DNA from 4 places in the Micromonospora sp. NPDC049004 genome. Region 1 is predicted to be linked to each of the others. Evidence: riboswitches for the same ligand, from Rfam matches in the RefSeq annotation. Region 1 holds a riboswitch; each other region holds the start of a gene.
What was found. Region 1 has a riboswitch for cyclic di-AMP ahead of AB0B97_RS05670 (hypothetical protein). Riboswitches for the same ligand answer to the same signal wherever they lie in the genome.
Positions count from the first base shown of each region.

Region 2: another riboswitch for cyclic di-AMP. It lies ahead of AB0B97_RS02095 (transglycosylase family protein); the one in region 1 lies ahead of AB0B97_RS05670 (hypothetical protein).
Region 3: another riboswitch for cyclic di-AMP. It lies ahead of AB0B97_RS07980 (NlpC/P60 family protein); the one in region 1 lies ahead of AB0B97_RS05670 (hypothetical protein).
Region 4: another riboswitch for cyclic di-AMP. It lies ahead of AB0B97_RS23660 (hypothetical protein); the one in region 1 lies ahead of AB0B97_RS05670 (hypothetical protein).

Region 1 is NZ_JBEZFG010000002.1:197,498-201,345, forward strand. It holds gene AB0B97_RS05665 (YibE/F family protein) at 1-926, shown strand, start outside; cyclic di-AMP (ydaO/yuaA leader) riboswitch at 1,093-1,223, shown strand; gene AB0B97_RS05670 (hypothetical protein) at 1,228-2,247, shown strand; gene AB0B97_RS05675 (carbonic anhydrase) at 2,342-3,052, opposite strand; gene AB0B97_RS05680 (MarR family winged helix-turn-helix transcriptional regulator) at 3,301-3,630, shown strand.
Region 2 is NZ_JBEZFG010000001.1:497,526-501,373, reverse strand. It holds gene dinB (DNA polymerase IV) at 1-1,004, shown strand, start outside; gene AB0B97_RS02100 (hypothetical protein) at 1,120-1,479, shown strand; gene AB0B97_RS02095 (transglycosylase family protein) at 1,573-2,223, opposite strand; cyclic di-AMP (ydaO/yuaA leader) riboswitch at 2,223-2,367, opposite strand; gene AB0B97_RS02090 (peptidoglycan-binding domain-containing protein) at 2,827-3,315, shown strand; gene AB0B97_RS02085 (peptidase inhibitor family I36 protein) at 3,400-3,801, opposite strand.
Region 3 is NZ_JBEZFG010000002.1:676,866-680,713, reverse strand. It holds gene AB0B97_RS07985 (peptidoglycan recognition family protein) at 1-1,341, opposite strand, end outside; cyclic di-AMP (ydaO/yuaA leader) riboswitch at 1,576-1,712, shown strand; gene AB0B97_RS07980 (NlpC/P60 family protein) at 1,726-2,766, shown strand; gene dcd (dCTP deaminase) at 2,827-3,405, opposite strand; gene AB0B97_RS07970 (pyridoxamine 5'-phosphate oxidase family protein) at 3,505-3,848, shown strand, end outside.
Region 4 is NZ_JBEZFG010000008.1:119,810-123,657, reverse strand. It holds gene AB0B97_RS23670 (AAA family ATPase) at 1-947, shown strand, start outside; gene AB0B97_RS23665 (cation diffusion facilitator family transporter) at 1,055-1,972, shown strand; cyclic di-AMP (ydaO/yuaA leader) riboswitch at 2,114-2,245, shown strand; gene AB0B97_RS23660 (hypothetical protein) at 2,299-3,318, shown strand; gene AB0B97_RS23655 (hypothetical protein) at 3,440-3,848, shown strand, end outside.

The DNA.
Region 1 (3,848 bases):
TGTGGCTCGCGGTGGTCTTCGCCGCCGCGATCGTCGCGTTCGGCCGGTGGCGGGGCCTGGCCGCGCTGGCGGGGCTGGCCGCCAGCTTCGCCATCCTGCTCACCTTCGTGTTGCCGGGCATCAGCGCCGGTCGGCCACCGCTGCTGGTGGCGGTGGTCGGCGCCGCCCTGATCATGTTCGTGGTGCTCTACCTGACACACGGAGTGACCGCGCAGACCTCGGTCGCGGTGCTCGGCACCCTCGGCAGCCTGGTGCTCACCGGAGTGCTCGCGACCATCGCCACGGCCGCCACCCGGCTCACCGGCTTCGGCAGCGAGGACGCCACCACGCTGTCGATGTTCCAGGCCCACGTGGACCTGCGCGGCCTGCTGCTCGCCGGGATCATCATCGGCTCACTCGGGGTGCTCGACGACGTGACAGTCACCCAGGCCGCCACCGTCACCGAACTGGCGAACGCCAACCCCGGTCTGAGCCGGCTACAGCTCTACCGGGCGGCCACCCGGGTCGGCCGGGCGCACATCGCCTCCACGGTCAACACCATCGTCCTGGCGTACGCGGGCGCCTCACTACCGCTGCTGCTCCTGCTCACCGCCGACACCCGCCCCCTCGGGCAGATCCTGACCAGCGAATTCCTCGCCCAGGAGATCGTCCGCAGCGCGGTCGCCACACTCGGCCTGATCGCCGCCGTACCCCTCACCACCGGGCTGGCCGCCGTGGTGACCGCGGCCGGGGCGACGCCGACGCAGGACACGGACGCCGACGTCCTGACACCGCGCCCCCGTCGGGACCGGACGGAGACACTGGCCGCTCTCAGCTCCCCGCCAGGGGGTCGGCCCGACGGACCCGACCCGGAGCGGAACGCACCCCCATCCACCGCCACCACCGGGTGGCCAGAGCCGAACAGGAGCACTGATACGGCATGGTGACACTCCTCAGCGTGACCGGATCGGGCACTCGCCCTGAGAACCGCGTCACTGGTCACTCAACGCCATGGCGAAATGACACTTTTAGTCGGCATCAGGACGTAGCTCAGGCGGTGGATTCTCGGGTAACCTCGCTGCCGGCCACCGACGAAGGCGCGCAGCGGCGCCTGCGGTGCCACCGCCCAATCGCCAACCGGCGAGCCGGGGACCCAGGTACGTGGGGTGAATCCGCGACAGCGGTAGGGGCCACTTCCGCCCCGAACCCGTCAGCTAACCCGGTCGGCGGTCGACGGAAGGGAACATTGTGACGGCACCCCTACGCCGCTGGTTGACACCCGTGGTGGCCGTGCTCGCTGCGCTGACCGTGTTCGCCGGCCCCCTCCCGGCCCACGCCGCCCCGACGACCCCCACACCGTCCGGGCACGAAGAGGAAGACGAACCCAAGCTCCTCACCGACGTCATCGAGCAGACCAACCGGGACTACGTGGCGGCCAAGTCCAAACTGGACAAGTCCAAGAAGCGGCAGCTTGAGCTGGCGGTGGAGGTCCAGCGGGCCAAGGCCGACCTGGACGCGCTGGCCCCGCAGGTCGCGCAGATCGCCGCCCAGTCGTACCGGACCGGACGGGTCGGCGCGATCGCGATGCTGCTGGAGAGCGACGCCCCGGACTCGTTCGTCCGCCGAGCCGCGGCGCTCGACGAGATGAACATGGTCAACGAGAAGAAGCTCGCCGAGGTCAACGCGGTCAAGTCCCGCGCCGAGCAGGCCAAGCTGGCCCTCGACGCGGAGATCCGCGAGCAGCAGAAGCAGACCGCCCTGATGGCGAAGGACAAGCGCGACGCGGACAAGGCGCTCGCGCTGGTCGGCGGTCAGGGTTTCACCGGCGGTCTGGTCGACGCCGTCTCGCCGGTCGCCCGGATCGGCCCGGGTCGCACCGCCGACGGTGACTGGAAGCCGCAGTCGTGCAGCGAGGACGACCCCACCACCTCCGGTTGCGTCACCCCGCGCACCCTGCACGCGTACAAGGAGGTCAAGCGGGCCGGCTTCAACCGGTTCGTCGGCTGCCACCGCAACGGTGGCCCGTACGAGCACCCGAAGGGCCGCGCCTGTGACTGGTCGTTGCAGAAGAGCGGCTTCAGCCCGTGGCACAACAACGACACCCGCATGTACGGCAACAACGTCGCCGCGTTCCTCATCCGCAACGCCGACCGCCTCGGCATCTACTACGTGATCTGGAACCGGCAGATCTGGTTCCCGGCGACCGGCTGGAAGTCGTACAGCGGGCCGTCGAACCACACCGACCACGTCCACATGTCGATGCTCTGATCCACCCGACGAAGTCCGAGGGCCGTCCCGCATCAGGCGGGACGGCCCTCGTCGGGTCAGGCGCGGCGAAAGCCGCCGGGCGGCAGTTGTCGGGTCAGGCGGCGGCGGAGGCTGCCGGGTCGTCCGAGGTCGCCGCATCGGCCGGTACGGGGGTCACCGGGCGCACCACGCCGGCGGCGAGCCGGTACGACATGCCCACCACCGCACACCGCCCCTGCGCCACCTCGCCGGCCAGCACGGGCGACTGCCCGAGCAGCGTCTCGACGGTCTGCGCGATGTGGATGTCGACGATGCCGTCGATGTCGTCCACGCCCTCGGCGGCGGCACGTCGCAGGCTGGGCACCACCGCGTCGACGACCGCGGGAAGGTGCCCCGGGGGCGCGACACCGGTGGCGGCCGCCTCGCGGGCTGCCTGCACGGCACCGCACGAGTCGTGGCCGAGGACCACCACCAGTGGAGTGCCGAGCACGGTCACGGCGTACTCCACGCTGCCCAGCACCTCCGGGCCCGCGGTGTGGCCGGCCGTCCGGACCACGAAGAGGTCGCCAAGCCCCCGGTCGAAGATGATCTCAGCGGCCAGTCGGGAGTCGGAGCAGCCCACGACCACCGCGAACGGGTGCTGCCCGTCGGCCACGGCGGCCCGGTGCCCGGCGTCCTGGTTGGGGTGGCGCGGCGCCCCGCTGACGAAGCGCCGGTTGCCGGCGGCCAGCTCGGCGTACGCTCGGGCCGGCTCGGTCGGCGTCGACGCTCGATCGGCGGCCCGCTGCGGACCGGGCTGCCCTCCAGGCGTACCGGAACGGCTCATTCCCGCACCTCGTCTCCACGCGTTTTACCTGCTCAAGAGGCTCTTCAGCCGGGCCGGCGGTGGGCGCTGGCTCGGGCTCAACGGTCACACGCACCGCAAGATGCGTCAAGATATGCGTGATTTAGATTTCATACGTAGACCCCGAACCGGCCCTTCGGTCGTTGGGACCGGGCCGGCCCGTCGGCACCTGGCCCGACCCCTCTGGCGGGCACGCGGGTGAAGCGGACAACCGGAGAGGCGGCTCCACGATGACGAGCGCGGCGACGGCCGGAGGCGGCCGGAACTGGACGTTCCTCACCAACCACGGGCATGTGCTGCTGGCCATCGCCCGCGATCCCACAGCACGACTGCGCGACGTGGCGGCCGAGGTGGGCGTCACCGAACGGGCCGCCCAGGCCATCGTCGCCGACCTGGAGGCCGGCGGTTACCTGCACCGCACCCGGGTGGGGCGCCGCAACGAGTACACCCTGAACCCCGCCGGCCACTTCCGGCACCCCGCCGAAGCCGATCGTCAGGTCGGCCACCTGCTCGCCCTGTTCGCCGAAACACCCGCCGACGACGTCTCCTCCCGACCCTGACCGTCGTCGTCGCACGCCCGCGTCGAACGGCGAGCCCGGACCCGCGTCGCACGCCGGCCCCGAACGGCGAGCCCTGACGTCGTTCCACGCCGGCCTCGAACGGCGAGCCGTACCCGCCCGGCCGGCGTCGTCGCGCCCGAAGCTGAGCGAGGTCACCGTTCCCGCCCCGAACGGCGGTCGCCGGGCGCTGCCCGACGCGGTGCAGCGGTAATCTCTGC
Region 2 (3,848 bases), on a different contig from region 1:
GGCTGTGCCCGGACGCGATAGTGGTGCCGCCCCGGATGGCGGCGTACACGCAGGCCAGCCGGGCGGTGTTCGAGATCTTCCGGCAGACCACCCCGCTGGTCGAAGGGCTCTCCATCGACGAGGCGTTCCTGGACGTGGGCGGTCTGCGGCGGCTCGTCGGCGCACCGGCCGACATCGCCGAGCGGCTGCGCCGGGAGGTCCGCGACCGGGTCCACCTGCCGATCACGGTGGGCGTGGCCCGGACGAAGTTCCTGGCGAAGGTGGCCAGCGGGGTGGCGAAACCGGACGGGCTGCTGGTCGTCGCGCCCGACGCCGAGGTGGAGTTCCTGCACCCGCTGCCGGTGGAACGGCTGTGGGGCGTCGGCCCGGTCACGGCGGCGAAACTGCGGGAGCGCCGGATCCGTACCGTCGGGGAGGTGGCCCGGCTCGGCGAGGCCGCGCTGGTGTCCCTGCTCGGGGCGGGCGCCGGCCGGCATCTGCACGCCCTGGCCCACAACCGGGACCCCCGGTCGGTGCAGGTGGGCCGCCGCCGGGGCTCGATGGGCGCGCAGCACGCGTTGAGTCGTACGCCGCACGCCCCCGCCGAGCTGGACGCCATCCTGGCGGGCCTGGTCGACCGGGTCAGCCGGCGGATGCGGGCGGCCGGGCGGTCCGGGCGCACGGTGGTGCTGCGGCTGCGCTTCGGCGACTACACCCGGGCCACCCGCTCGCACACCGTCGGCAAGGCGACCGCGGACACCACGGCGCTGCTGGGCGCCGCGCGGGCGTTGCTGCGGGCCGCGCTGCCGGAGATCGAGCGCCGCGGAGCCACCCTGATCGGCGTCTCGGTCGGCAACCTCGACGACAACCCGGTGCAGCCGGAGCTGCCCTTCGACGTCGACACCGCGGCCGACCTGGACGCCGCGGTGGACGCGGTACGCGACCGGTTCGGCTCGGCGGCACTCACCCGGGCGGTACTCCTCGGCCGGGACCCGGGTGTCGAGATGCCGCTATTGCCGGACTGAGCCCCGTGTGGGGGGCCGGCCAGCTGCGACCGGAGACACATCACAGCAGGTCGACGGTTTAGCCGGCGGCTCACGGGTGACCCTTGGGGGGAACAGCCTGACGAGGGGGGCCACCATGTCCGACGACACCAGCAACCGACCGAGCCGGCACGCCGAACGCCCGCACGACGTGACCGACCCCCTGCTCTGGCAGTTGGCGGTCGACGTGCTGAGTGCCCACGAGCCCGACGACGAGGGCCACTGCCGCAACCTCCAGTGCGCCGGCCAGTCCTGGCCGTGCTCGGCCCGCGCGGGTGCCGAGCAGTCGCTCCGGCTGGCCCGCAGGACCCCCGGCGCGGTCGAGATGACCATCGGCGGCGACGACGCCGGCACGGGCTGGCCCGGCGAGGCCGCGGCACCCGCCGGCCGGTGGGACCGCAGCGCCAACGCGGTGGCGTCGCGCCGGGAGTCGAGGGCCTCCGCCCCCGCGGCGTAGCCGCGACGACACACGGTGCTCAGAGGCGATCAGCGCCCGACGAACGACCGAACGCTCGGCCGGTGACCCGGCCGAGCGTTCGTGTGTCGTACGTCAGAGGGCGAGCCGCTGACCCGGGAAGATCAGGCCGGCGTCGGCGCCGATCAGCTGCCGGTTGCGCTCGTACAGGGCCTCCCAGCCGCCCGCCTGGTGGTGGCTGTCGGCGATCTCCGACAGGGTGTCCCCCGGCTTGACGACGTACGTGTCGCCGCCGGCCGCGGGGGCGGTGCGCTCGTGGTTGCGGGTCGCCGGCTGGTCGCCGCGCGACGACCGGTCCTTCGGCGCGGTGGACCGGTCCTTCCCGGCGGTGGACTTCGAGGACTTCGCGGCGGAGCCCGACGAGCCACCCTTGCGGCCACAGGTCGGCCACGCGCCGATGCCCTGCCCGTCGAGCACCTTCTCGGCGATGGCGATCTGCTCGCCGCGGCTGGCCAGGTCGGCGCGGGCGGCGTACTTCTTGCCGCCGTAGCCGGCCCAGGTGCCCTGGGAGAACTGCAGGCCGCCGTAGTAGCCGTTACCGGTGTTGATCTTCCAGTTGCCGCCGGACTCGCACTGGGCGATCGCGTCCCAGTTGACACCGGCCTGGGCCGGGGCCGCGGGCCCGAAGAGGGCGACGGCGCCGGTGACCGCGCCGACGGCCAGGGTGCCGACGGCGACGCGGCGGGTGGTGACCCGTCGATGACGGGGCGTGTAGACAGACGTCATGTGTGGTTCCTCCACGCCGGCGAGGTGAGCTGTCGGGTTCGGGCCGAGGAGCCCGGCCGCGCGGTGGCGGCTTCACCCCGAGGTGACATGCACCGAGGAACGTGGGTCCCCCGCTCCTGCCCGGGGTTCCGGTATCCGACGACCGGGGGCAGGATTTGGCGTTGCCGGTCGTGGTGTCCACGGTGGTGGACTCGACCGACGGTAGGCACGGTCGGTGACCCTCGCCCAACGCTTGTGAACTTGTTCACCGGTGCACGCGGGGCGCCTCTGCCAGCGGTTGCGGACGACGCGCGGCTGTGCACCGACCATGATGGACCGATTCCGATCAGGCCCGGATGTCACCGTCCGTACGCAGCCCGGAGGTGATGCGACGGAGCAGTTCGACGTGTCCGGGCGAAGCGGAGGACCGGGTGTCGTGACCGAGAGCGGAGTAGACCGCCCCGGCTGGGACCGAGGGCGCGGCCCACACCGGTGGGCGGGTGGCGCCGCCCTCCTCGTGCGCGCTCCTTGCGAATTGACGTTCGGGCAGGAAACCGTAGATCGGCGGCCGCGATGCTCGAAGGCACACCGGGTCGATCCCGGTCACCTTCCCAGGAGGAGAGCATGTCGATCCACCGGAGCCGCATCGGCCGCCGCAGCGCCGCCGCCACCCTCGTGACCGTCCTGGCCAGCGCCGGCCTGACCCTGCTCGCACCGACCGCCGCACAGGCGTCCAGCCCCTGCACCAGCCTGACCTTCTACCGGGTCGGCGGCTATCCGGGCGGCGCGGACATGCACGTGCCGACCATCGGTTGGCAGACCGGGAACAAGCAGTGCTATCTCACCTACGGCCACTCGAACTCGGCCGTGCTGGTGCTTCAGGAGGCGCTGAACAACTGCTACTCGCAGTCGCTCTCCCTCGACGGCAACTACGGCTCGAAGACCCGCGAGGCCGTCCGGTACGCCCAGCACCGCATCAACCAGGACATCGTGTACGCGAACATCGCCGAGGACGGCGAGTACGGCCCGCAGACCCGGGCGTACATGGGCTTCGCGATCTTCGGGGTCAACGGCGGGGCGGTCATCCCGAACGTCTGCTACTACCCGGGCTGAGCCGCCTGACGGCGCCGGTCGGAGTCCCCCGTGGGATTCCGGCCGGCGCCGTCGTGCACCCCCCTGCCCGGTTCGGTCCGCGGCTCAGCAGACGCGGACCGCCTCGATCCGCTGGTTCCAACTCCCCCCGATCGCGGCCGTGTCGTACGCCAGGTTCGCCCGGTAGCCGTAGGCGTGCTGGTAGCCGAGCAGGCCGGTGGCGTTGGCGTTGTCCCAGAAGGTGGAGACGGTGCCCGACGGCCGGTTGTTGATGATCGACTGGGTCCGGTTGCGGAAGTACGAGGGCAGCGGGACGTCGTTGCAGCCGTTGTACGGCCCGTCGAGCAGGAAGATGTCCCCACTGAAGTTGGTCCCGGCGTACAGGCAGAGCAGACCCGAGGGGCAGGCGTAGTTGGCCTGGGCCGGGCTCGGGGCGACGGCGAGCGTGGCGCCCACGGCAACCACGCCGAGCAGGGCGGACGTGAACCTTCGCAGAGCACTTCGCACGATGGTGACCTCCGGTGTCGTCACGACCGGACGGGCCGTGAGTCGAA
Region 3 (3,848 bases), 480 kb from region 1:
ATCGGGGTCGATCCGGACGAGCCCGGTGGCCGGGGTGCCGGTGTCCAGGCGCGGTGCGTGCAGCAGGTCGAAGTAGTGCGTCCAGTCCCAGTACGGCCCCGGGTCCCAGTGCATGCCGCGCACTGTCGACGCGATGGTGCCGGGCACGTTGTCGTGGCCGATGATGTGCTGGCGGTCCAGTGGGATCCCGTACCGCAGCGCGAGGTGCCGGACGAGTTTCGCCGAGGTCCGGTACATCGCCTCGGTGTACCAGGTGCCCTGCGCGGCGAAGCCCTCGTGTTCCAGCCCGATCGACTTCGCGTTGACGTACCAGTTGCCGGCGTGCCAGGCGACGTCCTTGGTCTTGACGTGCTGGGCGATGTTCCCGTCCACCGAGCGCAGCGAGTAGTGCCAGCTCACGTAGGTCGGGTCCTGGACGAGTTTCAGCGTGGTCGCCCAACTCGCCTCGGTGTCGTGGATGACGATGTACTCGATCTTCTGCCGGGCGGGCCGGTCGGAGAGATCGTGGTTGCCGTAGTCGCCGTCGCCGAACGCCTCGTAGGGTGCCGGGATCCACTCACAGGAGACGGTCCGTGGGCACTCCAGCCCGTCCGGGCGGGCGAGTCGTCGCAGGCCCAGCCGGTCCAACCAGGAGCGCTGGGGCTGGACCGCGCGGGCCGGCAACGTCACCCGCTGGCCGTCGTCGGTCACGCGGGACTCGCCGGCGCCGATGGTGGTGAAGACCTCGTCGGCGAAGGCCGCCGCGGCGTCGGCGCTGTCCGCGCCGGCGTACCGGGCCACCGCGCCGTACCAGGTCGCGGGGTCGGTGCCGGCACCCACCGGGGCGCCCACCTCCCGTTGGTACGCGGCCAGCAGCGCCGCCCCGCCCCGAATGTTTGTCGTCGGGTCGCTGCGCAGCGCCTCGGGGGCGGCCCCGGTCAGCGCGGCGGCGGCGTCGACGGTCTGCAACGTGGCGGTGGACGGCGCGGGATCCGTGGCCGGTGCGGGTGCCATGGCGGCACGAGAGTCGTCGCCGCGCGGATCCTCGGCGCCGGCGTCGTGGTGGCCACGCGCGGGTAGGGCGGCCACGTGGCGGGCATCGGTCAGGTGCATCGGTCCGTAGCCGCCGCTGGTGCTCGGGGTGCCGGCGTTGCTGTCCCAGCGGGACTCCAGGTAGGAGACCCCGAGCAGCACGGCGGTCGGCACGCCGTACTCGGTCGACGCGGCGGCGTACTGCTGCTGACGGTCGGCGGAGGGTGCTGCGGAGGCGGTGCCGGCGCTCAGCGGTACGGCGGCCGTGGCGATGACCACCGCGACCGCGAGCGATGCGCGCCGGCCGGCGGACAGGGTTGGACTTTCCATCGAACCCCCTAGATTTGACTGGTAACTGTGTCGTCACCTTCGCGCCGGTCGGGAGTCCGCGTCAATACCTTTCCATATATCAAACTGCATCGAAAGAAACCTTCACACACGCTCGGTGATCTCTTCCAATCGGTACGGAGTGTCACGGCCGCACGGGTTGCGGATCGGTAACGGCCGTCTCTACTCTGGTCATTTGTCGGCCCGGTAGCAGGTCCGCCCATCCCGGGCGGTAACGGACCGACACCGCCGAGTCGCTTTCGAGCGAGCCGGGGACCCAGGTTCCCCCGGGGTGAATCCGCAGCCAATGCGGTAGGGCGCCAACTTCCCGCCCGAACCCGTCAGCTAACCCGGTAGGCGGTCGGGAAGAAGGAGTACGGAACCCCGGTGGCCCTCCATGCCCCGCGGCCGTCGTCCGAACGGTCGGCCCCGGCCGACCCGACGTCGACAGTGCCGCGTCCACGCTGGTCCCGCTTCACCACCGCCCTCGCCGCACTGGTCGGCGTTGCCGTCGTCCTGACCGGCAGCGCCACGGCGGCCCACGCGGACCCGTCCGTCGCCGAGATCGAGCGCCAGATCGACGCCGACTGGAACAAGCTCGAACCGGTAATCGAACGGCACAACGCCACCCGCGCGGACCTGGCCGCCAAGCGCAAGCAGGCCGACGCGCTCGCCGCCCGCATCGCGCCCCTGGAGCGCCAGGTCGACGCCGCGATGAACAAGGTCAGCGCGCTGGCCGTGCGCGCGTACATGGGCGAGAACCTGTCGACGGTCAACACGATGCTCGGCAGCCGGTCGCCCGGTGAGGTGGTCGGGCAGCTCGAAATGCTCGACCGGTTCGCCCACAACCAGCAGCAGGACGTCCGGCAGGTCGCCGATCTCCGCGACGAGCTGGCCCGGCAGAAGGCGCCGCTCGACGAGATGGTGGCCCAGCTGACCCGGACCGAAGCGCAGCTGGCGGCGAAGAAGAAGCAGATCAACGACGAGATCGACAGGCTGCAGAAGCTGCGCCTCAAGGTGTACGGCAACGGCGGCGGCGGTCCCCTGCGTCCGGCGCCCTGCCCGGCCAGCTACCCCGGCGGCGGCGCGGGCATTGCGGTCAAGTTCGCCTGCGCTCAGATCGGCAAGCCGTACGTGTGGGGCGCCGAGGGTCCGAACTCGTACGACTGCTCCGGGCTGATGCTCGCCGCGTGGGCGAAGGCCGGTGTGTCTCTGCCGCACAACGCCGCCGCGCAGAGCCGGGTGACCAAGAACGTCAGCAGGGCCGATCTGCGCCCCGGTGACCTGGTCTTCTACTACAGCGACATCCACCACGTCGGCATGTACGTCGGCAATGGCTGGGTGGTGCACGCCTCCCAGGCCGGTGTGCCCATCAAGATGAAGAAGGTCGACGACGGGCCGATCCACAGCTACGGCCGTCCCGGCTGACCGACGCCGGACACAGCGAGGGCCCGTCGCGATCTCGTCGCGGCGGGCCCTCGTCGTGCGTCAGCGCGTCGGCCAGGCACGCCAGTTCTGCCAGGAGCGGCTCGGCGTTGGCCCCCGCTGGCCCTGGTAACGCGAGCCGTAGACCACCGAGCCGTACGGGTGCTCGGCCGGCGAGGAGAGCCGGAAGATGCAGAGCTGGCCGATCTTCATGCCCGGCCAGAGGGTGATCGGGAGGTTCGCCACGTTGGACAGCTCCAGCGTCACGTGACCGGAGAAGCCCGGGTCGATGAACCCGGCGGTGGAGTGGGTGAGCAGGCCGAGGCGGCCCAGTGAGCTCTTGCCCTCCAGCCGGCCGGCGAGTTGGTCGCCGAGCGAGATCACTTCCAGCGTCGAGGCGAGCACGAACTCCCCCGGGTGCAGCACGAACGGCTCGCCCTCGGGCACCTCGACCACCGAGGTCAGGTCGTCCTGCTGCATGGCCGGATCGATGTGGGTGTAGAGATGGTTGTTGAAGACCCGGAACAGCCGGTCGAGTCGTACGTCGATGCTGGACGGTTGGACCAGGGTGGGCTCGAACGGTTCCAGGCCCAGCGTGCCGGCCTTGATCTCGGAGACCAGGTCGCGGTCGGAGAGCAGCATCGGACCACCATAGCGGCGTCGGCCGGATCGGCCGGATTCGGTGCCGGTGACCAGCGCGTCGAGGTCGCTGCTCGTACATTTGTTCGATAGAATGCTCGCATGGCTTCCTGGTCCGAATTCGCCGCCGACGAGCCCCGCCTCGCCGACGGGATCCGCGTTCTCCTGCAGCAGTACGGGCCGGGCTTCGGCTACCTGGCCACGGTCCGCGCCGACGGCGGGCCCCGGGTCCATCCGGTCTCCCCGGTCATCACCGACGAGGGTCTCTTCTGCTTCATCATCGACTCGCCGAAGCGCCGCGACCTCGAACGGGACGGCCGCTACGCGCTGCACTCGTTCCCCCCGGAGGAGAGCGACGACGAGGCGTACGTGGCGGGCCACGCCTGGCCGGTCACCGACCCGGTCCAGGTGGCCCGACTGGCGCAGAGCGCCCGGGCCGAGCCCCA
Region 4 (3,848 bases), on a different contig from region 1:
GCCTGCACCCCCGGCACGTGCTCGGCTGGCTGGCTCGCCCGGACCGGCTGCGTCGGTACGCCGGCGGGATCCTCTCCGGCGCGGAGATCAGGCTGCTCACCACCGCGTACCAGAGCCTGGAGACCGCGGGTCTGACCATCGCGGACGTGGCGCTGCTGGACGAGTTGGACGCGCTGCTCGGCAAGCCCATGCAGCCGGCGCGAGCCCGGCGCGATCCGTTCCAGCTCGCTGGGGGCGTACGCGAGCTGAGCACCGCCAGCGACCGGCAGCGGGCCGCCCGCGCGGCGGCCCGGGAGCGTCCCGAGGACTACCGGGAGTACGCGCACGTGGTGGTGGACGAGGCGCAGGACGTCTCGCCGATGCAGTGGCGGATGGTCGGGCGGCGGGGCCGTCTGGCCTCCTGGACCGTCGTGGGCGACCCGGCGCAGACCGCGTGGACGGGTGATCCCGAGGAGCTGACCCGCGCCCGGGACCAGGCGCTGGGCCGGCGCAAGCGGCACGATTTCACGCTCACCACCAACTACCGCAACTCGGCGGAGATCTTCGCGGTGGCGGCGGCGGAGATCCGCCGGCTCTACCCGGACCTGTCGCTGCCGACCGCCGTCCGCTCCACCGGGGTCGACCCGGTCGAGCTGGTGGTGCCGCCGGCCGGCTTGGAGACCGCGGTCGTGGAGGCGGCCTCCGGCCTGCTGGCCGAGGTGGACGGCACGGTCGGGGTGATCACGCCGGTCACCCGTCGCGACGAGGTCGCCGGTTGGCTCGGCTCACTCGGCGCGGCGCGGCTGCAGGTGGTGACCAGCCTGGAGGCGAAGGGCATGGAGTACGACGCTGTGGTGCTGGTCGCCCCGAGCGAGATCCGGGCCGATCCGGGCTCCGGCGTACGCACGCTCTACGTGGCGCTCTCGCGGGCCACTCAGCGGCTCACCACCATCGACCCGACCGGCTGACCTGCGGGTTGCGGGGTCGGCGGGTGGACCCTCCCCGTACAGTTGCATACATAGCGATGTGAGCATACATTTGACCGGGTCCCGGGTGGCGAAGGAGGGTGGATCTCGTGGGAGCAGGTCATGACCACCACCACGGGTCGGTCGCCAACGCCGCCCACCAGCACCGGGGCCGACTCTGGGCCGCGTTCGGGCTGCTCGCCACCCTGATGGTGGTCGAGGGCGTGACCGCCTTCCACACCGGCTCGCTCGCCCTGCTCTCCGACGCCGGGCACATGTTCACCGACGTGCTGGGCATCGGGATGGCGCTCGCCGCGATCACCGCCACCCGGCGGGCCACCGGCGACCCGCAGCGCACCTTCGGGCTCTACCGCCTCGAGGTGCTCGCCGCCCTGGCCAACGCCGTCCTGCTCTCCGGCGTGGCGGTCTACGTGCTGATCGAGGCGATCGGGCGGTTCGGCGACCCCCACGAGGTGCTGACCGGCCCGATGCTCGCGGTGGCCGTCCTCGGCCTGCTCGCCAACGTGGTCGCGTTCGCGCTGCTGCGCGCCGGCGCCCGGGAGAGCATCAACCTCCAGGGCGCCTACCTGGAGGTGCTCGGCGATCTGCTCGGCTCGCTCGGCGTGATCGGCGCGGCGCTGCTCATCGCGGTCACCGAGTGGTGGTGGGCCGACCCGTTGGTAGCGGTCGCCATCGGCGTGTTCATCCTGCCGCGCACCTGGCGGCTGGGCCGCGCCGCCGTCCGCATCCTGGTGCAGGCCGCCCCGGAACACCTCCAGGTCACCGCAGTGCACGACCGACTGGCCGCGGTGCCCGGCGTCGTCGAGGTGCACGACCTGCACGTCTGGACGCTCACCTCGGGCATGGAGGTGGCCTCCGCACACCTGATCATGGCGCCCGGCGGGGAGGTCGGCGCGGTGCTCACCGCGGCGCGCAGCGCCCTGCGGGAGGACTTCCGCATCGAGCACGCCACGCTCCAGATCGAGCCCGGCGCCGCCCCGGACGCCTGCGGTTCGATCGAGTGGTGATCCCTTACCTGACGAAATGACCGTTCAGCAGTCATTTTGGGTGGTGGCGCGGACACCTTCCGTCACATCGACTGCACACGCCCCACCTGCACCGGTAGGCTCGTCCCCGGCCACCACCCGGCGGCGCCCTCCCGGCGCCGGTGGCGGCCGCCGCCTAATCACCCGAGAGGGTGAACCGGGGAACCATGTTCCTGGGGTGCATCCGCGTCAGCGGTAGGGATCTTCCGTCCCGAACCCGTCAGCTAACCCGGTCGGCGGCTGACGGAAGGACATGCGTAGTGGCACCAGCACGACCACCCGCCGCCCGACTCGCGGCACTGATCGTCATGATGGTCACCCTCGGCGTCGCCCTCCCGGTGGGCGCCGCCACCGCCGCTCCCCCCGGCGGCCTGCGGGCCGCCGCGGCACCCGACGGCGACGAGGAGGGCGGCACCCCCGCGCTGCGGGCCCAACTGGAGGCCGCCAGCAAGGGCTACCTGGACGCGAAGCGCGCCCTGGACACCTCCGTCCAGCGACAGCAGCAACTCGCGGCAAAGCTGAAGACCACCGAGGCCGAGATGACCGTGCGCAACGGCAAGGTCGGCGAGATCGCCGGCGTGGCCTACCGCACCGGCCGGCTCAGCACCGTCTCGGCGCTGCTCAACACCAACACCCCCGAGGGCTTCATGGACCGGGCGGCCGCGCTGGACGTGGTGGCCGCCAACGAGGACCGGGTGCTGCGCGACCTGCACGCCACCCGGGACGAGGCCAACCGCACCCGCACCGCCCTGGACGGCGAGATCCGCGAGCAGCGCAAGCAGGTCGAGGTGATGGCCAAGCGCAAGGAGCAGGCCGAACGGGCCCTGACGGTGGCCACCAGCAAGCCGCGCACCACCGCCGCCGACACCAGCTCCAACCGGGGCACCTCCACCGCCAACGCCCAGCCCGCGCCGCGCAACTCCGACGGCTCCTGGCCGTCCGAGTCGTGCAGCATCAACGACCCCACCCCGGCCAGCGGCTGCATCACCCCCCGCACCCTGCACGCCCTCAACCAGGCGAAGGCCGCCGGCTTCACCCGGTACGTCTCCTGTCACCGCTCGGGCGGCTCGGGCGAACACCCGAAGGGTCGGGCCTGTGACTTCGCCGCGCAGAAGGGCGGCTTCGGCGGGGACGCCACCGGCGGCGACAAGACGTACGGCAGCAACCTGGCCGCCTACTTCATCCGCAACTCCGACCGGCTCGCCGTGCTCTACGTGATCTGGTACAGGCAGATCTGGCTGCCCAGCAGCGGGTGGAAGTCGTACAGCGGGGGGAACGGCGACCCCTCCAGCGACCACACCAACCACGTACACCTGTCGGTGTACTGACCCTGTCGGTGGCCGGCGCACCGTCGAGCGGGTGCGCCGGCCCCGGGTACGTCAGCGGACGTACCCCGGACGTCGCCGGCGGTCGGACGACCCGGCCGGGCCGGGCCGGCAGCATTCGGGTATGCCGCGAATACCGCCCGCCACCCGCAAGGCGCTGCTCACCCTGCACCTCATCACCTCGCTCGGTTGGCTCGGAGCCGACCTGGTGCTGCTCACCCTCGGCATCGCGGCACAGCGCGGCGCCGACCCGGCAGTGGTCTACCCGGTCGCCGGGCTCGTCGGCACGGTGCTGTTCGCGCCGCTGAGCGTGCTCGTCTGGCTCGTCGGCGTCGCCAGCGCGCTGCTCACCCCGTGGGGCCTGGTGCGCTACCGGTGGGTGCTGGTCAAGCTGGTGATCACCACGGTGATGGTCGGGCTGGTGCTGTTCCTGCTCACCCCGAACCTGCGGCACGCGAGCGCGCTGGGCGCCGCCCTGCCCGCCCGGGACCGCGCCGACCTGGTGATCGCGCCCGCGGTGTCGACCAGCCTCA